Regions from separate parts of the Streptomyces sp. NPDC052043 genome, predicted to be linked through region 2. Evidence: riboswitches for the same ligand, from Rfam matches in the RefSeq annotation. Region 2 holds a riboswitch; the other holds the start of a gene.
What was found. Region 2 has a riboswitch for glycine ahead of gcvP (aminomethyl-transferring glycine dehydrogenase). Riboswitches for the same ligand answer to the same signal wherever they lie in the genome.

Region 1 (9,732 bases), on a different contig from region 2:
ATGACCGCGACCGGGGCGAAGTTCTCCGAGGCGATCATCTCGAGCGTGGACTGCTGGCGGTGCAGCTCGGCGTCGACCGCGGCGGCCACGTCCGGGTCGAGCTCGTGCAGGGGAGTGTTGAGAACAGTCATGTGCGTGTGTCCGATTCTCAGCCGGCCGTCTCGGCGGCGTACTCGTCGGCGGAGAGCAGGTCGGCGGGCTCCTCGGCCAGGCGCACCTTGAACAGCCAGCCGCCCTCGAAGGGCGCGGAGTTCACCAGCGACGGGTCGTTCACCACGTCCTCGTTGGTCTCGGTGACCTCACCGCTGACGGGGGAGTACAGGTCGGACACCGACTTGGTCGACTCCAGCTCACCGCAGGTCTCGCCTGCGGCCACCGTGTCGCCGACCTCCGGGAGCTGGGCGTAGACGACATCGCCGAGCGCGTTGGCCGCGAACTCGGTGATGCCGACCGTCGCCACGCCGTCCTCGACGGGCGACAGCCACTCGTGCTCCTTGCTGTAGCGCAGATGCTGAGGGTTGTTCATGGCCTGAATTCTCCTGTACGCGGGTCAATGGTGATGAATGGGGAGCGCGAAAGGTGTGCGCGACCAGGGGTGACGTGTCTCACGTCGCCTCCGTGGCGGCTACGACGGTGTCACTTCTGGCGCTTGTAGAAGGGCAGCGCCACGACCTCGTACGGCTCGTGCTTGCCCCGGATGTCCACGCCCACACCGGGCGTGCCCTCGGCGGCGTGCGCGGCGTCGACGTACGCCATGGCGATCGGCTTGCCCAGGGTGGGGGAGGGGGCGCCGGAGGTGACCTCGCCGATCACCTCGCCGCCCGCGACGACCGCGTACCCGGCGCGCGGGACCCGGCGGCCCTCGGCGACCAGGCCGACGAGCACCCGGGGCGGCTCGGCGGCGGCGCGCTCGGCGGCGGCCAGCAGGGCCTCACGGCCGACGAAGTCGCCCTCCTTCTCGAACTTGACCACCCGGCCGAGGCCCGCGTCGAACGGGGTCAGCGAGGTCGACAGCTCGTGCCCGTACAGCGGCATGCCCGCCTCCAGGCGCAGCGTGTCCCGGCAGGACAGCCCGCACGGGACCAGGCCGGCGTCCGCGCCCGCCTCGGTCAGCGCCTGCCACACCTTCTCCGCGTCGCCGGGGGCCACGAACAGCTCGAAGCCGTCCTCACCGGTGTAGCCGGTGCGCGCGATCAGCGCGGGGACGCCCGCGACCGTGCCGGGGAGACCGGCGTAGTACTTCAGGCCGTCCAGGTCGGCGTCGGTCAGGGACTTCAGGATGCCGGCGGACTCGGGGCCCTGCACGGCGAGCAGCGCGTAGGCGTCCCGGTCGTCGCGCACCTCGGCGTCGAAGCCCGCCGCCCGCTCGGTCAGCGCGTCGAGCACCACCTGGGCGTTGGAGGCGTTGGCGACGACCAGGTACTCGGTCTCGCCCAGCCGGTAGACGATCAGGTCGTCCAGGATGCCGCCGTCGGCCCGGCAGATCATGGTGTAGCGGGCGCGGCCGAGGCCGACGGTGGCGATGTTGCCGACCAGGGCGTGGTTCAGCAGGGCGACGGCCTGCGGGCCGGTGACGGTGATCTCGCCCATGTGGGACAGGTCGAACAGGCCGGCCTTCGTCCGCACGGCGATGTGCTCGTCGCGCTCGGAGCCGTAGCGCAGGGGCATGTCCCAGCCGGCGAAGTCGGTCATCGTCGCGCCGAGCGAGCGGTGCAGCGCGTCGAGCGCGGTGCGGCGGAGTCGGTCGGGTGGGGTACTGCTCATCGGGCGGTCTCCAAGGCGATGGGGTCCCCCGCGCGAACGAAACCGGGCGTGGGGGAGGGCAAGGACGGATCCATGTCCTCCCCATCTGTCATCGGAACCTGAGAGGTTCGCCATGACCGCCGTCGGACGGACGGTGCACGGCTTGCACCTTGGGTGGAGCCGCTGCGCCCAGCGACCCGCTTTTCAGATGTGCCTCGCCCGCGCGGTAACGGTGCCTGAGAGATTCAAGGGAGGTACTTGCTCCTTCGGCGCCCCGGTGAGACGGCTGGGGACTCTCCCGCGCGGATTCAAACGGCCGATATGCAGTTGCGCGGACATCATTGCACGCCCGGCCCGCTTCGCGGCAGGGCGGCATCCGTGACCGTGCCGTGGCAGGACGTGCACGGGGCCGCGGGGGCGCTCGCCGGGGCAGCCGTGATCGCGGGCCCGGGATTTCTCGTGAGGTTCGGGCCGGTACCCGATAGCCTTTCGGCCACAGCAGTGTTCACAGCAGGCGGTAGCAGATGGACTTCCCGACGGACTTCTCCGCGGACTTTCCGGCACAGACGCACTCCCACCCGCACAGCGGATGGCCCGGCAACGAGCTGGAGGAGGTGCTGTCCGCCTCCCTCGGTGTCCCGTCCGCCGGTGGCCGGATCCTTGAGGTGCTCGGCCGCAGCCTCGTCTGGGTTCCCCTGCCCAACGGCGGCGGTCCGCAGAGCGGGCCGCTCGACCTGCCCACGGTGGAGATCGACGGTCAGGCGTACGTGCCCGTCTTCAGCTCCGAGGAGCAGTTCCGCCAGGTCGCGGGCGCCCACATGGCGTACACCGTCGCGCCCGCCGTCGAGTTCGCGCGCGGACTGCCCCCGCAGGCCGGCATCGCGCTCAACCCGGACGGCGTGGTCGGCGTCCCGCTGCCGCCGGCCGCCGTGGCCGAACTGTGCCGGGCCGGGCGCGCCCACCTGGACGGTGCCTCCGGCGGCGGCCGCGTCCGCCTCTTCGAACCGGACTGGCAGGACGACCCGGTGGACTTCCTCGCCGCCGCCTGCGCCGAGTTCGCCGAGACCGGCGTGGTCAGCACCGCCCGCCGCTGCCTGGCCGCCGTCGAGACGGACGACCCGGTGATGTTCATCGGCGTCGAACTGTCCCAGTGGGACGGCGACCCGCAGGCCCGCCCCCTGGACGCCCTGGGCCGGGCCCTGGCGAAGACCCCGGCCGGGTGGCCGGTCAACCTGGTCCTCCTGGACGTGGCCCAGGATCCCGTGGCGGACTGGATGAGGGAGCACGTCCGCCCGTTCTACCAGCACGCCCACTGAGTCCGACCGGGGACGCCGGGCGGGCGCACACGATCCGCAGTCGGCGGCGTACGGCGAGTCCCCGGCCGCCGGACGGCGGCTTAAGCTAGGGCTGCCGTCACCTTCCCGCCTGCCCGCCGGGCGGGCGACGCGAAGGTGACGACAGGACCCGGACCCACGGCTCGGTCGAAACGTCGGTTGTATGGAGGGGCGGTACAAGTGAGCGCCAGCGGCACCACGGCCGGGCAGGTCGAGCAGACGCTGCGCCAGGTGACGCCCGGGCGTTACGACGCCTACGAGGCGCTGCTGCGTGTGCTGGCGACCCCGTCCTCCGGCCAGGTATGGATGCTGCTGTGGCACGGCCAGGCGGGTTCCTCCGACGCGCAGTACGGCCACATGGAGGTCGACGGCCACGGCTACGCGCCCTGCGTGACCTCCGCCCAGGAGCTGTCCGCCAGCGGCTGGAACCGTTCGTACGAGGTCGTGGACGGCCTCGACGTGGCCCGCACCCTCTACCCCGATCACTACGGCCTCTGGCTGAACCCGCACGCCCCGGGCGGCGGCGTCGGCGTCCCGTGGTTGGATCTGCGCCGCATCGCCACCGGTCTCGACCGCCAGCCCGCGGGCCCGCTGCGGCTGTCCGAACCCACCGTCGAGGCCTCGCGGTTCTACGCCCTGCTCACCCAGAACGCCCACCGCACCCCGGCCCTGCGCTCGCTGCGCCACGCCTGGGTGCAGCCCGCGCTCGGAGTGCCGTACCTCGCCATCGGCCTCGACGTGTACGACACCTCGCCGCCGGCCGTCGACTCGGTGCGCGTGATGATGCAGCAGTCCATCGGAGCCGTCCCCGACGGTCTGCCGGTGTCGACGGTCGCGATGTCCGACGAGTACGACCCGGTCGCCATGTGGCTGCGCGCCAACTCCCGCCCGTTCTACGACCGGGAGAGCCACGTGGCCCCCGCGCAGGCCCCGGTGGCCGGCTACGGCTACCCGCCGGTCCACGGCGGCTACTGAGCCGGGCCGACCGACGTGACCGGGGCCGCCTCCCCCAGGGGAGGCGGCCCCGCGGTGTTTCGCCGAAGGCGCGTGGAAATCGCGTCGGGTCGATTCGGCGTCGGAGTGCCGGCCCGGCTCCTGGACCGGCGGGAAGCGAAAAGCGGGTGTGCGGTGAGTGACGGGAATTCCTCTTTGCGTGATTGCGTCGATTGGTCGATCCGGTAGGGCGGACGAAAGGGCGCTTCTTTGTCCCGAGGGGGCAAAACCACGGGCCGGGCGTGATGTGCGTCATGCGCCGGTCGGCTGGTCAAGTTGCCTTTGCGTTTGAGGAGTTGACCGTCCGCTGCTGGTGCCGGCGGAGAGCGGTCGGGCGTCACGCTCTCTGCGCGTAGAGTCGGAGCTTTGGTCCCCCGGTGCCGTCAAATGTCCCAACTAGGACCCGTCCGACCCCCGTTACCCACTGTCCGGATAACGGAACCTCTCAACTCGTGTCACGTTTGCGCATCCATTCTTCACCAGATCTGGCGGGTGATCGTGAGCGCGTTGAAGACTCGCCTTCCAGATACGAGGCCGACGATCCTGTGATCGAGCCCAATCGGGGAACCCGCAGGGCAGTTGAGCCGCATCCATCTGTGGCCACCGCGCGGCAGGTAAGCGAACCAAGGCCGCCCACCGCGGCGGACGAAAGGCCGGTCACCACCGGCGAGAGGGGTCGGGTCACTGTGACCGCACCGATCGAGACCACCGGGGCGGAAGCCGGAGCACAGCCTGAGGCCGTGCTCGCCGGGGCCAAGAAGAGCCAGATCGAAGGGCGTTCACTGACACAGATCGCCTGGACCCGGTTCAAGCGGGACAAGGTGGCCATGGCCGGCGGTGTCGTCGTCATCCTGCTGCTTCTGATGGCGATCCTGGCCAAGCCCATCGAGTGGATCTTCGGGCTCGACCCCGACAAGTTCCACCAGGACCTCATCGACCCCGCCCTCCTGGCCCCCAAGGGCGGCTGGGGCGGCATGAGCTGGTCGCACCCGCTGGGTGTCGAGCCCCAGTACGGGCGCGACATGCTCGCCCGCATCATCGACGGCTCCTGGGTCTCGCTCCTGGTCGCAGGCGGCGCCACCCTGCTCTCGGTGGTGATCGGCACGGTGCTGGGCGTCGTCGCCGGGTACTACGGCGGGTGGGTGGACAGCCTCGTCAGCAAGCTGATGGACACGTTCCTGGCCTTTCCGCTGCTGCTGTTCGCCATCGCCATCTCGGCCTCGGTGCAGGACGGCTTCTTCGGCCTGGACGGGCTGTCGCTGCGTATCTGCGTGCTGATCTTCGTGATCGGCTTCTTCAGCTGGCCGTACATCGGCCGCATCGTGCGCGCCCAGACCATGAGCCTGCGCAAGCGGGAGTTCGTCGAGGCGGCCCAGAGCCTCGGGGCACGAGGTCCGTACGTCCTGTTCCGGGAACTGCTCCCCAACCTCGTCGCGCCGATCATCGTCTACTCGACGCTGATCATCCCGACGAACATTCTCTTCGAGGCCGCGCTGAGCTTCCTTGGAGTCGGTATCGCCCCGCCGCAGGCCTCGTGGGGCGGCATGCTCAGCAACGCCGTGGATCTCTACACCGCAGATCCGCAGTTCATGTTCGTGCCCGGACTGGCGATCTTCGTCACCGTCCTGGCCTTCAACCTGCTGGGTGACGGGCTGCGTGACGCGCTCGACCCTCGCAGCAAGTGATCCATCAATAGAGGGGGCTTTCCTCACGTGAAGACGAGAAGGGTTACCGCGGCGATCGCGTCGGTCATGGTGCTCTCGCTGGGTGCCGCGGCCTGCGGCGGCGGCGACGACAACGGCGGCGGCAGCAAGGGCAGCGGTAACAGCGGTAAGAAGGACGCGGCGCTGGACTCCATCGTCAACGCGTCGAGCAAGAAGGGGGGGACGGTCACGCTCGAGGAGTCGGACGTGCCGGACTCCCTCGACCCGGGCAACACGTACTACGGCTTCGTGCTGAACTTCTCGCGCCTCTACGCGCGCTCGCTCACCACGTTCAAGCCCGCGGCGGGTACGGCAGGCCTCGAGGTCGTCCCCGACCTCGCCGAGTCCCTGGGCGAGCCCAGCGCCGACGCCAAGACCTGGACGTACCACCTGCGTGAGGGCCTGAAGTACCAGGACGGCACGCCGATCACGTCCAAGGACGTCAAGTACGCCGTCGAGCGCTCCAACTTCGCGCCCGAGGTCATGTCCAACGGCCCCACCTACTTCAAGAGCTACCTGGTGGGCGGCGACAAGTACAAGGGCCCCTACAAGGACAAGTCGCCCGAGGGCCTGAAGTCGATCGAGACCCCGGACGACCGGACGATCGTCTTCAAGCTGAACCAGCCGTTCGCCGACTTCGACTACCTGACGACCTTCTCCCAGACGGCTCCCGTGCCGCAGGCGAAGGACGACGGCGCCAAGTACGTCCAGCACATCGTGTCGTCCGGCCCGTACCAGTTCGAGTCGTACCAGGAGGGCCGCAGCGCCACCCTGGTCCGCAACAAGAACTGGGACCCGAAGACGGACCCGGTCCGCAAGGCGCTGCCGGACCGGTACGAGGTCAAGTTCAAGGTCAACCCCGTCACGGTCGACAACGACCTGCTGGCCGACAAGGTCACCGGTGACATCGCCGGCACCGGCGTGCAGCCGCAGACCCAGCCGAAGGTGCTGAGCGGCAAGTACGCCAAGCAGACGGACAACTCCTACGCGGGTGCCACGTCGTACATCGCGCTGAACGTGAACGTGAAGCCGTTCGACAACATCCACTGCCGCAAGGCCGTGCAGTTCGGCCTCGACAAGCAGTCGGTGGTCGACGCCATCGGCGGTGCGCCGAAGGGCGACGTGGCCACCACGCTGCTGCCGCCGTCGGTCAACGGCTACACCAAGTTCGACCAGTACCCGTCCGCCGGGAACAAGGGCGACGTGGACAAGGCCAAGGCCGAGCTGAAGGCGTGCGGCCAGCCGAACGGCTTCTCCACCACGCTGACGGCCCGCTCCGACCGTCCCGCCGAGGTGGCGCAGGCCACGGCGATCCAGAACTCGATGAAGGCCATCGGCATCAAGGTCGACATCAAGCAGTTCCCCTCCGGCAAGTACTTCTCCAACTTCGCCGGTGTCCCGAGCTACGTCCACGAGCACAAGCTCGGCATGATGTCCATGGCGTGGGGCGCCGACTGGCCGACCGGCTTCGGCTTCCTCGACCAGATCATCAACGGTGCGGCCATCAAGCCGTCGGGTGGCAACAACCTGATGGAGCTGAACGACCCGAAGATCAACTCCGCTCTGAAGGCCGCGATCGCCAACACCGACTCCGCGGCCCGCACCAAGGCCTGGGGCGACATCGACAAGATGGTGCAGGAGAACGCTTCGGTGGTGCCGCTGGTCTACCGCAAGAACCTGCTGTTCCGGCCGGATTCCGCGACCAACGTCACGGTCTCGCAGGCCTACCTCGGCATGTACGACTACCTGCTGCTGGGCTCTTCGAAGTAACTGCAGGCCCGATTTCCCTGAAAGGCAGGTGAAGGCACCGGGTGGCCGGGGCGGACACAACCCGCCCCGGCCTCCCGGAGCCGCACAGCTGTGGCTGCGTACATCATCCGACGCGTCTTCGGCGCATTGGTACTGCTGCTGGTGGTCAGCGCAGTCACCTTCGCCATCTTCTTCGTGGTCCCCCGTCTGGGCGGCCAGACAGCCACTCAGCTGGCTACCCAGTACGTCGGCAAGGACGCCAACCCCGAGGCCGTCGCCGCGATCAAGAAGAACCTGGGTTTCGACCACCCCATCTACATCCAGTACTGGGACTACATCAAGGGCCTGTTCGTGGGCGCCGACTACAAGTTCGGCCCTGACGCGTCGCACTGCGACGCCCCCTGCTTCGGGTACTCCTTCAAGAGTCACATCGAGGTCTGGCCCGAGCTCCAGCAGCGCATTCCGATCTCCTTCTCGCTGGCCGTCGGGGCAGCGGTGATCTGGTTGATCTTCGGCGTCACGACCGGCGTCATCTCGGCGCTGCGCAAGGGCCAGCCGGTGGACCGCATCGCGATGTTCATCGCGCTCGCCGGCGTCTCGCTGCCCATCTTCTTCACCGGTCAGATCGTCAACGCACTCTTCGTGTACCAGTGGCCCATCTGGGACAGCACCGACTACGTGCCGTTCACCGAGAACCCGGCCGACTGGGCGTGGCATCTGCTGCTGCCGTGGATCAGTCTCGCGTTCCTCTTCTCCGCCCTCTACGCGCGACTCACCCGGGCGGGCATGCTGGAGACGATGAGTGAGGACTACATCAGAACGGCGCGCGCCAAGGGACTCAAGGAGACGACGGTGGTGACCAAGCACGGCCTGCGAGCCGCGCTGACCCCGATCGTCACCATCTTCGGCATGGACTTCGGAATCCTCATCGGTTCCGCGGTGCTCACCGAGACCGTCTTCTCCCTGCAGGGGATCGGCGCGTACTCCATCCAGGCCATCAGGGACAACGACCTGCCCATCGTCATGGGCGTGACCCTGGTCGCCGCGTTCTTCATCGTCCTCTGCAATCTCGTCGTCGACCTGGTGTACGCAGCCATCGACCCCCGCGTGAGGTTCTCGTGAGCAAGCTCGACAAGGCGACGTCCGGCGAACCGGCCACCGCCGCATCCTCCGACGCCGACGACGCGTTCCTCTCCGTGCGCGATCTGCGGATCCACTTCAACACCGACGACGGCTTGGTCAAGTCGGTGGACGGCGTCAGCTTCGACGTCCGCCGGGGCGCGACCCTGGGCATCGTCGGTGAGTCCGGGTCCGGCAAGTCCGTCACCTCGCTCGGCGTGATGGGCCTGCACCGTTCGGCCAACGCCACGGTCTCCGGCGAGGTCTGGCTGGACGGGCAGGAACTGATCGGCGCCAACCCCGACGAGGTGCGCCGCCTGCGGGGCCGGAAGATGGCGATGATCTTCCAGGACCCGCTGTCCGCGATGCACCCGTACTACACGGTCGGGCAGCAGATCGTGGAGGCCTACCGGGTCCACCACAACGTCTCCAAGAAGGCCGCCAAGCAGCGCGCGATCGAGATGCTGGACCGGGTGGGCATCCCCGAGCCGGCCAAGCGTGCGGACAGCTACCCGCACGAGTTCTCCGGCGGTATGCGCCAGCGCGCGATGATCGCGATGTCGCTGGTCAACAACCCCGAACTGCTCATCGCGGACGAGCCGACCACGGCTCTGGACGTCACCGTGCAGGCGCAGATCCTCGATCTGATCCGCGACCTGCAGAAGGAGTTCGGCTCCGCGGTCATCATGATCACGCACGACCTCGGCGTCGTCGCCGAGATGGCCGACGACCTCCTGGTGATGTACGGCGGCCGCTGCGTCGAGCGCGGCCCGGCCGACAAGGTGTTCTACGAGCCCCGGCACCCCTACACCTGGGGCCTGCTCGGCTCGATGCCGCGTCTGGACCGCGAGCAGCAGGACCGGCTCATCCCGGTCAAGGGCTCCCCGCCCTCCCTGATCAACGTCCCGTCCGGCTGCGCGTTCAACCCGCGCTGCCCGTACGCCGACGTCCCGAAGGACAACGTCACCCGCACGGTCCGCCCCGAGCTGACCGAGGTCGGCAGCCGGCACTGGGCCGCCTGCCACATGACGCAGGAGCAGCGGGAGCGGATCTGGACCGAAGAGATTGCGCCGAAGCTGTGAGTGAGAACG
Region 2 (9,732 bases):
CCTCGGGGTACCGCAAGTTCAGCACCGACGACGTCGAGCGGTTGGCCCTGGTCCTGCGGATGCAGCGTGACCACTACCTGCCGTTGAAGGTGATTCGCGAGTACCTGGACGCCATGGAGCGCGGCGAGGCGGTCCACCTGCCGGCGGTCGGTCGGCAGCGGGACGGCGGATCCGTGCCCTCGCCGGCCGAGGCGCCGACGGGAGCCCGGATCGAGCGGGACGAGCTCCTCGCCGCCGCCGGTGTCGAGGAGGGGGAACTGCGTGAGTGGGAGTCGTACGGGCTGCTCACCCCGTTGGCGGACGGGGCCTACGGCGCCGAGGCGCTGACCGTGGCCTCGCTCGTCTCCGAGCTGGGGCGTTTCGGGATCGAGCCCCGGCACCTGCGGGTGATGAAGGCGGCCGCCGACCGGGAGGCCGGGCTCGTCGACCAGGTGGTGGCCCCCCTCAAGCGGCACCGCAATCCGCAGACCAGGGCACATGCGGAGGCCCGCGCCAAGGAGCTGGCGGAGCTCACGGTGCGGCTGCACACGGTGCTGGTGCACACCGCGCTCGGGCTGCGGCTGCCGTGAGCGGGCCCCCGGAGGCGGCCGGATCCTCCTCCCGTGCCCGGCCCGACTACCCAAACGTCCCGGGCACCGCCTAGGGTTGCTGTGTGAACGAGCTCGATGTCGTAGGTGTCCGGGTCGAGATGCCCTCCAACCAACCGATCGTGCTCCTGCGTGAAGTGGGAGGCGACCGGTACCTCCCCATCTGGATCGGGCCAGGGGAGGCGACGGCGATTGCCTTCGCCCAGCAGGGCATGGCCCCCGCCCGACCGCTGACCCACGACCTGTTCAAGGACGTGCTGGAGGCGGTCGGCCAGGAACTCACGGAAGTACGCATCACGGACCTGCGTGAAGGCGTCTTCTACGCCGAGCTGGTGTTCGCCAGCGGTGTCGAGGTGAGTGCCCGGCCGTCCGACGCCATAGCGCTGGCCCTGCGCACCGGGACGCCGATCTTCGGCAGTGACACGGTGCTCGACGACGCGGGCATCGCGATCCCGGACGAGCAGGAGGACGAGGTGGAGAAGTTCCGCGAGTTCCTCGACCAGATCTCGCCGGAGGACTTCGGCAGCAGCAGCCAGTGAAGCGCCCGTGTGAGCCGCCAGGAGACCGTCCCGCGGCCTCCCCCCGGGGCATTCGGATAGCCTTTCCCGGCGATGGGGTACGCGAAACCACTCTTAGGGTGATTATCACTCGGCGTGCCGAGTGTGGCGATCGTTGACGCACCCCTGGTGACTGCCTACCGTCGAGGAGGCAGGTCAAGGACGGAGGTCGGCGTGAGAAGCAGCGGCGACGGTACGGCTGGGGGTGACCCCGGACGCAATGCCGGGGGAAGCGGTCCGTACCCTCCCCCGGGCTCTCGGCTCCGCGCGAGCGGGGGGTATCCACCTCTCGGTGGTGCGGCCGGTCGTGCTCCGCAGCTACCGGCGGCGGTGCCGAGCAGCGGAGGGGCGGCGGCCATGGCAATCGAGCAGATCGGCTATCGCGGTCCGACGGCCTGCGCAGCCGCGGGCATCACCTATCGGCAGCTGGACTACTGGGCGCGCACGGGGCTGGTCGAGCCGAGCGTGCGGCCCGCCCAGGGATCCGGTACCCAGCGCCTCTACAGCTTCCGGGACGTCGTCGTTCTGAAGATCGTCAAGCGGTTCCTCGACACCGGCGTGTCGTTGCAGAACATCCGTACCGCCGTCCAGCACCTGCGCGAGTGCGGTTTCCGCGACCTGGAGCGGATGACGCTGATGAGCGACGGGGCCACGGTGTACGAGTGCACGTCGCCCGACGAGGTGCACGCTCTGCTCCAGGGGGGCCAGGGAATCTTCGGCATCGCCGTCGGCGTGGTGTGGCGCGACGTGGAGAACGCGCTGTCGCAGCTGCACGGCGAGCGCATCGACACGGGGGAGACGCTCGTGGGGCACAACCCGGGCGACGAACTCGCCCGGCGGCGCAACCGGGCCGTCTGAGCGGCCCCGGCTGCCCCGGCCGCCTCCGGTCACTCCCTCCCCGGCCACTGACCCGGCCCGATCCCGGCCCCGCCGGTCCGGCCCCTCCGGCCGGCCTGGCCTGTCCGTCCTCCGGCCTGTCTGACCCATCTGGCCTGCCGACCCGATTCGGCCCATCTGGCCTGCTCGGCCCGACCCCTCCGGCCCGATCCGGTCCGACCCGGCCCAGTCCGGCCCTCTGGGCCCGTGGACCGGCCTCGGGAGGCCGGGACGGTGCCGCCGGGACCGCGGGTGTTGGCGGTGGCGTTGTCAGTGGGGTGGTGCAGCATCGTAGATGTGAGAACCGCACCCACGATCCTCCACCTCGACATGGATGCCTTCTTCGCCTCCGCGGAGCAGGGCTCCAAGCCGAGCCTGCGCGGGAAGGCCGTGGTCGTGGGCGGGCTGGGACCGCGCGGAGTGGTCGCCACGGCGTCGTACGAGGCGCGTGTGTTCGGCGTCCACTCCGCGATGCCGATGGCCCAGGCGCGGCGGCTGGCGCCGAACGCCGCGTACCTCGTGCCGCGCTTCGCCTTCTACCGCTCCATCAGCGAGCGGGTGATGGGCCTGCTGCGGGCCCTGTCGCCGCTCGTGGAGCCACTGAGCCTGGACGAGGCGTTCGTGGACCTGGAGGCCGGGGGAGCTGCCTGGGACGCGGAATCCGCCCGGCTGGCGGGGACGAGACTGCGCGCCGAGATCCGCGCCGTCACGGGGCTCACGGGGTCCGTGGGGCTCGCCGCCTCCAAGATGCTCGCCAAGATCGGCTCCGAGCAGGCCAAGCCCGACGGGCTGGTGCTCATCGAGCCCGGCACCGAGCGGGCCCTGCTCGGTCCGCTGTCCGTGCGGACCCTGCCGGGCGTGGGCCCGGCCACGGGCGACCATCTGCGGCGGGCCGGGATCCACACCGTCGAGGAGCTCGCCGAGGCCGGTGAGGACGAGCTCGTCCGGCTGCTCGGCAAAGCGCACGGGCACGCGCTGCACGCGATGGCGCTGGCCCACGACGAGCGTCCCGTCGTCGCCGAGCGCGAGACGAAGTCGGTGTCCGTCGAGGACACCTACGACGTGGACATCCACGACCGCGTCCGGGTGGCCCTGGAGGTGCAGCGGCTGGCCGACCGGTGCGTGGGGCGGCTGCGCGGGGCCGGTCTGTCGGGGCGCACCATCGTGCTGAAGGTCCGCCGCTACGACTTCTCCACCCTCACCCGCTCCGAGACCCTGCGCGGGCCCACCGACGACCCCGCGGTGATACGGGAGGCGGCCGCCCGGCTGCTGGACTCCGTGGACACCACCGGCGGCGTACGGCTGCTGGGCGTGGGTGTGTCCGGGCTCGCCGACTACACCCAGGAGGACCTGTTCGCGCAGGCGGCGGGCGCGCAGGGCGTCGGTGCAGAGGTGGCGGGGCCCGCCGAGGAGCGGCCGCGGGAACCCGCCGAGCGGCAGCCGGAACCCACCGAGCGGCGGTGGCCGGCGGGCCATGACGTGCGACATGCGGGGTACGGCCACGGATGGGTGCAGGGCAGCGGCCTCGGCCGCGTCACCGTGCGCTTCGAGACCCCCGGCTCCGCGCCGGGCCGCGTGCGCACCTTCCTCGTGGACGACCCGGACCTGGAACCGGCCGAACCCCTTCCTCTGGTGCCTCTGGATCCTCCGGTTCCTCCAGCGCCTCCGGCTCAGCCCTCGTCCGGACCCGAGCCGGAGCCCGCCAGCTTGCCGAACTGGTGGTCGGGAACAGGGGGTGGGGCCACGTCGAGGCCGTAGTGGTGGTAGAGCTGCAGTTCCTGCTCAGGGGACAGATGTCGGCCCACGCCGAAGTCGGGAGCCTCCTTGATCAGGGAGCGGTCGAAGGGGACGTGCAGGGTGCCCTCGACGAGTTCGCTGGGCTCCAGGGGGACGAAGGCGTCCCGGGAGAACAGGCCGGTGCGTATCGCCGCCCACTCCGGCACGCCGGTCGCGTCGTCGAGGTAGACCTCGTCCACCGTGCCGATCTTGTGCCCGTTGCGGTCGAACGCCTTGCGGCCGATCAGGTTGCGCGGATCGATCTCCGTCTGCACTGTCCCTCCACGTGGTCGCAACTCATCCGTAACCCCTACGAAAGAGCACATTCTGCGAGGCGGCCACTCGAAGGCCCGTGCTGTTGCCCCGCTGGTAGGCTGGCAACGGCTGCTGACCCCGTGCGGGAGAGCCCTCCGGCACCGCCGGGGGCGCCGAAGGAGCAAATCCTCCCCGGAATCTCTCAGGCCCACGTACCGCACGGACGAGGTCACTCTGGAAAGCAGAGCGGGTGTCGACGGCTTCCGCTCTCACCGACGGTGAAAACCGGAAGCCCTCGGGTGGTCCGGTGAAGCTCTCAGGTTGAGATGACAGAGGGGGAGGCCGTCGGGGCACCCGCGCCGTGGTGTCCCTCGAAGGTCGTGTCAGACCAGGAGGCCTCCGCAATGACCGCCCAGCGCATCCCGCTCTCCGAGCTCGAACAGGGCATCCCCTTCGAACAGCGCCACATCGGGCCCGACCAGGAGGCGCGGGCCAAGATGCTCGCCCAGGTCGGCTACGGTTCGCTCGACGAGCTCACCGCCGCCGCGGTACCCGATGTGATCAAGAACGCCGACGCCCTCGACCTGCCCGGCGCCCGCACCGAGGCCGAGGTGCTGGCCGAGCTGCGCTCCCTCGCCGACCGCAACCAGGTCCTCGGCTCGATGATCGGACTCGGCTACTACGGGACGTTCACCCCGCCGGTCATCCTGCGCAACGTCATGGAGAACCCGGCCTGGTACACCGCCTACACCCCCTACCAGCCGGAGATCTCCCAGGGCCGCCTCGAGGCGCTGCTGAACTTCCAGACCGTCGTCGCCGACCTGACCGGTCTGCCGACCTCCGGCGCGTCCCTGCTCGACGAGGGCACCGCCGCGGCCGAGGCCATGGCGCTGTCCCGGCGCATGGGCAAGAACAAGAAGGGCCTGTTCCTGGTCGACGCGGACGCACTGCCGCAGACCGTCGCGGTCATCGAGACCCGTGCCGAGCCGAGCGGCGTCGAGGTCGTCGTCGCCGACCTCAGCGCGGGCATCCCCGCCGAGATCGCCGAGCGCGAGATCAACGGCGTGCTCCTCCAGTACCCGGGTGCCTCCGGCGCCGTGCGCGACCTGAAGCCCGTCATCGACCAGGCGCACGAGCTGGGCGCCCTGGTCACCGTCGCCGCCGACCTGCTCGCGCTCACCCTGCTGAAGTCGCCCGGCGAGCTCGGCGCGGACATCGCCGTCGGCACCACCCAGCGCTTCGGTGTGCCGATGGGCTTCGGCGGCCCGCACGCCGGCTACATGGCCGTGCACGAGAAGTACGCGCGCAGCCTGCCCGGCCGCCTGGTCGGCGTCTCCGTCGACGCCGACGGCAACAGGGCCTACCGCCTCGCCCTGCAGACCCGTGAGCAGCACATCCGCCGCGAGAAGGCGACCAGCAACATCTGCACCGCCCAGGTGCTGCTCGCCGTCATGGCCGGCATGTACGCGGTCTACCACGGCCCCGAGGGCCTCAGGGACATCGCGCGGCGCACCCACCGCTACGCCACGGTCCTCGCCGAGGGGCTGACGGCCGGCGGCTTCGAGGTCGCGCACCGCGCGTACTTCGACACGCTGACCGTCAAGGCGGAGGGACGTGCCGCCGAGGTCGTCGCCGCGGCCCGCGAGGGCGGCGTGAACCTGCGCCTCGTCGACGCCGACCACGTCTCGGTCGCCTGCGACGAGACCACCACCCGCGACCGGCTGCGCACCGTGTGGGCGGCCTTCGGCGTCGGGGGCGACATCGAGGCGCTGGACGCGGCCGCCGAGGACGCGCTGCCCGAGGCGCTGCTGCGCGCCGACGCCTACCTCACCCACCCCGTCTTCCACCAGTACCGGTCCGAGACCGCGATGCTGCGCTATCTGCGGCGGCTGGCCGACCGCGACTACGCGCTCGACCGCGGCATGATCCCGCTGGGCTCGTGCACCATGAAGCTCAACGCGACGACCGAGATGGAGCCGGTCACCTGGCCGGAGTTCGGGCAGCTGCACCCCTTCGTGCCCGCCGAGCAGGCGCAGGGCTACCTCACCCTCATCCGTGAGCTGGAGGAGCGCCTCGCCGAGGTCACCGGCTACGACAAGGTCTCCCTCCAGCCGAACGCCGGTTCCCAGGGCGAGCTGGCCGGCCTGCTCGCCGTGCGCGGCTACCACCGTGCCAACGGCGACGAGCAGCGCACCATCTGCCTCATCCCGTCCTCCGCGCACGGCACCAACGCCGCCAGCGCCGTGATGGCCGGCATGAAGGTCGTCGTGGTCAAGACCGCCGAGGACGGCGAGGTCGACGTCGAGGACCTGCGGGCGAAGATCGAGCAGTACCGCGAGCAGCTGGCCGTGCTGATGATCACCTACCCGTCCACGCACGGCGTGTTCGAGGAGCACGTCGCCGACATCTGCGCGCAGGTCCACGAGGCCGGCGGTCAGGTGTACGTCGACGGGGCCAACCTCAACGCCCTGGTGGGCCTCGCCAAGCCGGGCCACTTCGGCGGCGACGTCTCCCACCTCAACCTGCACAAGACGTTCTGCATCCCGCACGGCGGCGGCGGTCCCGGTGTCGGCCCGGTCGGCGTGCGGGCCCACCTGGCGCCGTACCTGCCCAACCACCCGCTCCAGCCCGACGCGGGCCCGGAGACCGGGGTCGGCCCGATCTCGGCCGCGCCGTGGGGCTCGGCCGGCATCCTGCCGATCTCGTGGGCCTACGTCCGCCTCATGGGCGGCGAGGGCCTCAAGCGGGCCACGCAGGTCGCGGTGCTCAGCGCCAACTACGTCGCCAAGCGGCTCGAGCCGCACTACCCGGTGCTCTACACCGGTCCCGGCGGCCTGGTCGCCCACGAGTGCATCATCGACCTGCGCCCGCTGACCAAGGAGACCGGGGTGAGCGTGGACGACGTGGCCAAGCGGCTGATCGACTACGGCTTCCACGCGCCGACGATGTCGTTCCCGGTGGCCGGCACGCTGATGATCGAGCCGACCGAGTCCGAGGACCTGGCCGAGCTGGACCGGTTCTGCGATGCGATGATCGCGATCCGCGCCGAGATCGAGAAGGTCGGTTCCGGCCAGTGGCCCGCGGACGACAACCCGCTGCACGGCGCCCCGCACACCGCCGCCGCGCTCGGCGGGGAGTGGGAGCACGGCTACACCCGTGAGGAGGCCGTCTTCCCGGCCGGGGTCTCGGCTGCCGACAAGTACTGGCCGCCGGTGCGCCGCATCGACCAGGCCTTCGGCGACCGCAACCTCGTCTGCTCCTGCCCGCCGCTGGACGCGTACGAGGACTGAGCGAGCAAAGGGCTCACGGGGCTCCCGTCCGACCCGGGCGGGGGCCCCGCGGTTCTTCCCGCCGTGTCACACGGTGGCCAGGCAGACCTCGGTCGACTTGATCAGGGCGGTGACGCGCATGCCCTCCGTCAGGCCGAGTTCCGTGGCGGCGTCCCTGGTGATCGCGGCGGTCAGCTCGCCGCCTTCCACACCGACCCGGACGGACGCCATGGCCGCGCCGAGGGCGATCCGGGTGACGGTGCCCGGCAGCCGGTTGCGGATGGACAGGCCCTCGACCGGCCCGGTGGCCAGGGACACCTCCGTCGACTTCACCAGGGCGCGCACGGTGCTGCCCTCGGTCAGACGCAGGTCCTCGACGGCGTCCCGGGTGATCGCGGAGGTGAGCTGTCCGCCGCCGTCCAGGCGCACGTGGACGAGGGCCATCGCCTCGCCGGGGGTGACGGCGGTGACCGTGCCGGGCAACTGGTTGCGCATGCTCAGGCTCATGGACGTGCCTCGCGGTGGGTGGGGGACGTGGTGATCAACCCCACCGTAGGGCGGCCGGTGCCTCAGGCCGGGTAGGCGTGGGTCTGCGTCGCCTTGACGGTCGCCCAGACCACCGCGCCCGGGTGCAGGTCCAGCTCGGCGGCCGCGACCGTGGTCACATCCGCGGTCAGGGCGAGTTCGCCGGTCAGGTCGGCGCGGATCCGGTCGCCGTGGGTCTCCAGACCGGCGACCTCGCAGCGCCACAGGTTGCGCGCGCTGGTGCCCGTGGGGCGGTCCCGGAAGAGCGTGACCGCGCTCGGCGGGAAGGCCACGAAGACCGCCCCCGACAGGACCTCGGTGGTGGTGACGACGGGACCGGCCTCGAGACGGACGGCGTGGCCGTCCGCCTGGCCGCGGTAGAGGTTCAGGCCGACGAGCTGCGCGACGTAGTCGGTGCGCGGACGGCGGGCGATCTCCGCCGGGGTGCCCTCCTGGACGACCCGGCCGTGCTCGACCACGACCAGCCGGTCGGCCAGCACCATCGCGTCCAGCGGGTCATGGGTGACGAGAACGGCGACGGCCTCGAACTCGGCGAGGTGCCGGCGCAGCTGGGCGCGGACCTCCAGACGGGTACGGGCGTCGAGCGCGGCGAGTGGTTCGTCGAGCAGCAGCAGCCGGGGCCCGGTGGCCAGGGCGCGGGCGAGGGCCACGCGCTGGGCCTGCCCGCCGGAGAGGCGGCGGGGCTTGGCGCCGGTGTGGTCGGCCAGCCCCATCCGCTCCAGCCACCGTGCGGCCTGCGTGCGGGCCTCCGCCTTGGTCGCGCCCCGGCAGCGCGGCCCGAACGCCACGTTGTCCAGGGCCGTCAGGTGCGGGAACAGCAGGTAGTCCTGGAAGACCACGCCGACCGGGCGTGCCTCGGGCGGCGTGCGATCCAGCGTGGTGCCGTCCAGGCGCAGGTGTCCGCCGGTGAGCGGGACCAGGCCCGCCAGCGCGCGCAGAGCCGTCGTCTTCCCGGCGCCGTTCGGGCCGAGCAGCGCCACCACGTCGCCGGGGGCGGCGGTGAGCGCCACGTCGAGACGGAACGCGCCGCGGTCGACGACGAGGCGGGCGTCCAGGCCCTCTTTGGGAGTGCCTTCGTCGGCCCGCAGGCCGGCCGGGGTCCGGTCGATGTCGGTCATGAGATGAACGTCCTGGATGCGGGGCGGCTCGGGATCGGTGGCGGATTCATCAGGAGGCCGTCATCCAACGGTCCCGCAGACCCGCCAGTACGGCGATCGACACCGCGAGCAGCACCAGGCTGAGGGCGATCGCCGCCGCCGGGTCGTTCTGGAGGGCCAGGTAGACGGCCAGCGGCATGGTCTGCGTACGGCCGGGGAAGTTGCCGGCGAAGGTGATCGTGGCGCCGAACTCGCCGAGCGCCCGTGCCCAGGCGAGCACGGCGCCCGCGGCGATGCCCGGCGCGATCAGCGGCAGGGTGACCCGGCGGAACGCGGTGAAGCGGGAGGCGCCGAGGGTGGTGGCCGCCTCCTCGAAGCGCGGGTCGGCGGCCCGCAGTGTGCCCTCGACGCTGATCACGAGGAACGGCATGGCCACGAACGCCTCCGCGACCACCACCCCGGCCGTGGTGAACGGCAGCGTGACCCCGAACCAGGAGTCCAGCCACTGCCCGACGACACCGTTGCGCCCCAGGGCCAGCAGCAGGGCCACACCGCCCACGACCGGCGGCAGCACGAGCGGCAGGGTGACCAGCGCCCGGACGAGTCCGCGTCCGGGGAAGTCCGTACGAGCCAGCAGCCAGGCCAGCGGGACGCCGAGCACCAGGCTCACGGCGGTGGCGGCGGTGGCGCTGACCAGGGACAACTGGAGGGCCTGCCACACCTCGGCGCTGGTCAGCTGGTCCGGCAGGCTGCGCCAGGGGGCCCTGAT

Region 1: linked by a shared signal. The riboswitch ahead of gcvT (glycine cleavage system aminomethyltransferase GcvT) and the one ahead of gcvP (aminomethyl-transferring glycine dehydrogenase) in region 2 are both predicted to bind glycine.

What each region holds. Positions count from the first base shown of each region.
Region 1 covers NZ_JBIUBT010000024.1:33,884-43,615, forward strand. Annotated here, with positions in the region: gene glyA (serine hydroxymethyltransferase) at 1-131, opposite strand, end outside; gene gcvH (glycine cleavage system protein GcvH) at 149-526, opposite strand; gene gcvT (glycine cleavage system aminomethyltransferase GcvT) at 637-1,764, opposite strand; glycine riboswitch at 1,958-2,054, opposite strand; gene ACIHCX_RS37010 (enhanced serine sensitivity protein SseB) at 2,268-3,059, shown strand; gene ACIHCX_RS37015 (enhanced serine sensitivity protein SseB C-terminal domain-containing protein) at 3,258-4,052, shown strand; gene ACIHCX_RS37020 (ABC transporter permease) at 4,757-5,755, shown strand; gene ACIHCX_RS37025 (ABC transporter substrate-binding protein) at 5,822-7,543, shown strand; gene ACIHCX_RS37030 (ABC transporter permease) at 7,634-8,644, shown strand; gene ACIHCX_RS37035 (ABC transporter ATP-binding protein) at 8,641-9,723, shown strand.
Region 2 covers NZ_JBIUBT010000005.1:6,860-16,591, forward strand. Annotated here, with positions in the region: gene ACIHCX_RS14255 (MerR family transcriptional regulator) at 1-569, shown strand, start outside; gene ACIHCX_RS14260 (bifunctional nuclease family protein) at 653-1,126, shown strand; gene ACIHCX_RS14265 (MerR family transcriptional regulator) at 1,319-2,002, shown strand; gene ACIHCX_RS14270 (DNA polymerase IV) at 2,318-3,778, shown strand; gene ACIHCX_RS14275 (PRC-barrel domain-containing protein) at 3,691-4,071, opposite strand; glycine riboswitch at 4,185-4,279, shown strand; gene gcvP (aminomethyl-transferring glycine dehydrogenase) at 4,456-7,341, shown strand; gene ACIHCX_RS14285 (molybdopterin-binding protein) at 7,408-7,827, opposite strand; gene ACIHCX_RS14290 (ABC transporter ATP-binding protein) at 7,890-8,984, opposite strand; gene modB (molybdate ABC transporter permease subunit) at 9,034-9,732, opposite strand, start outside.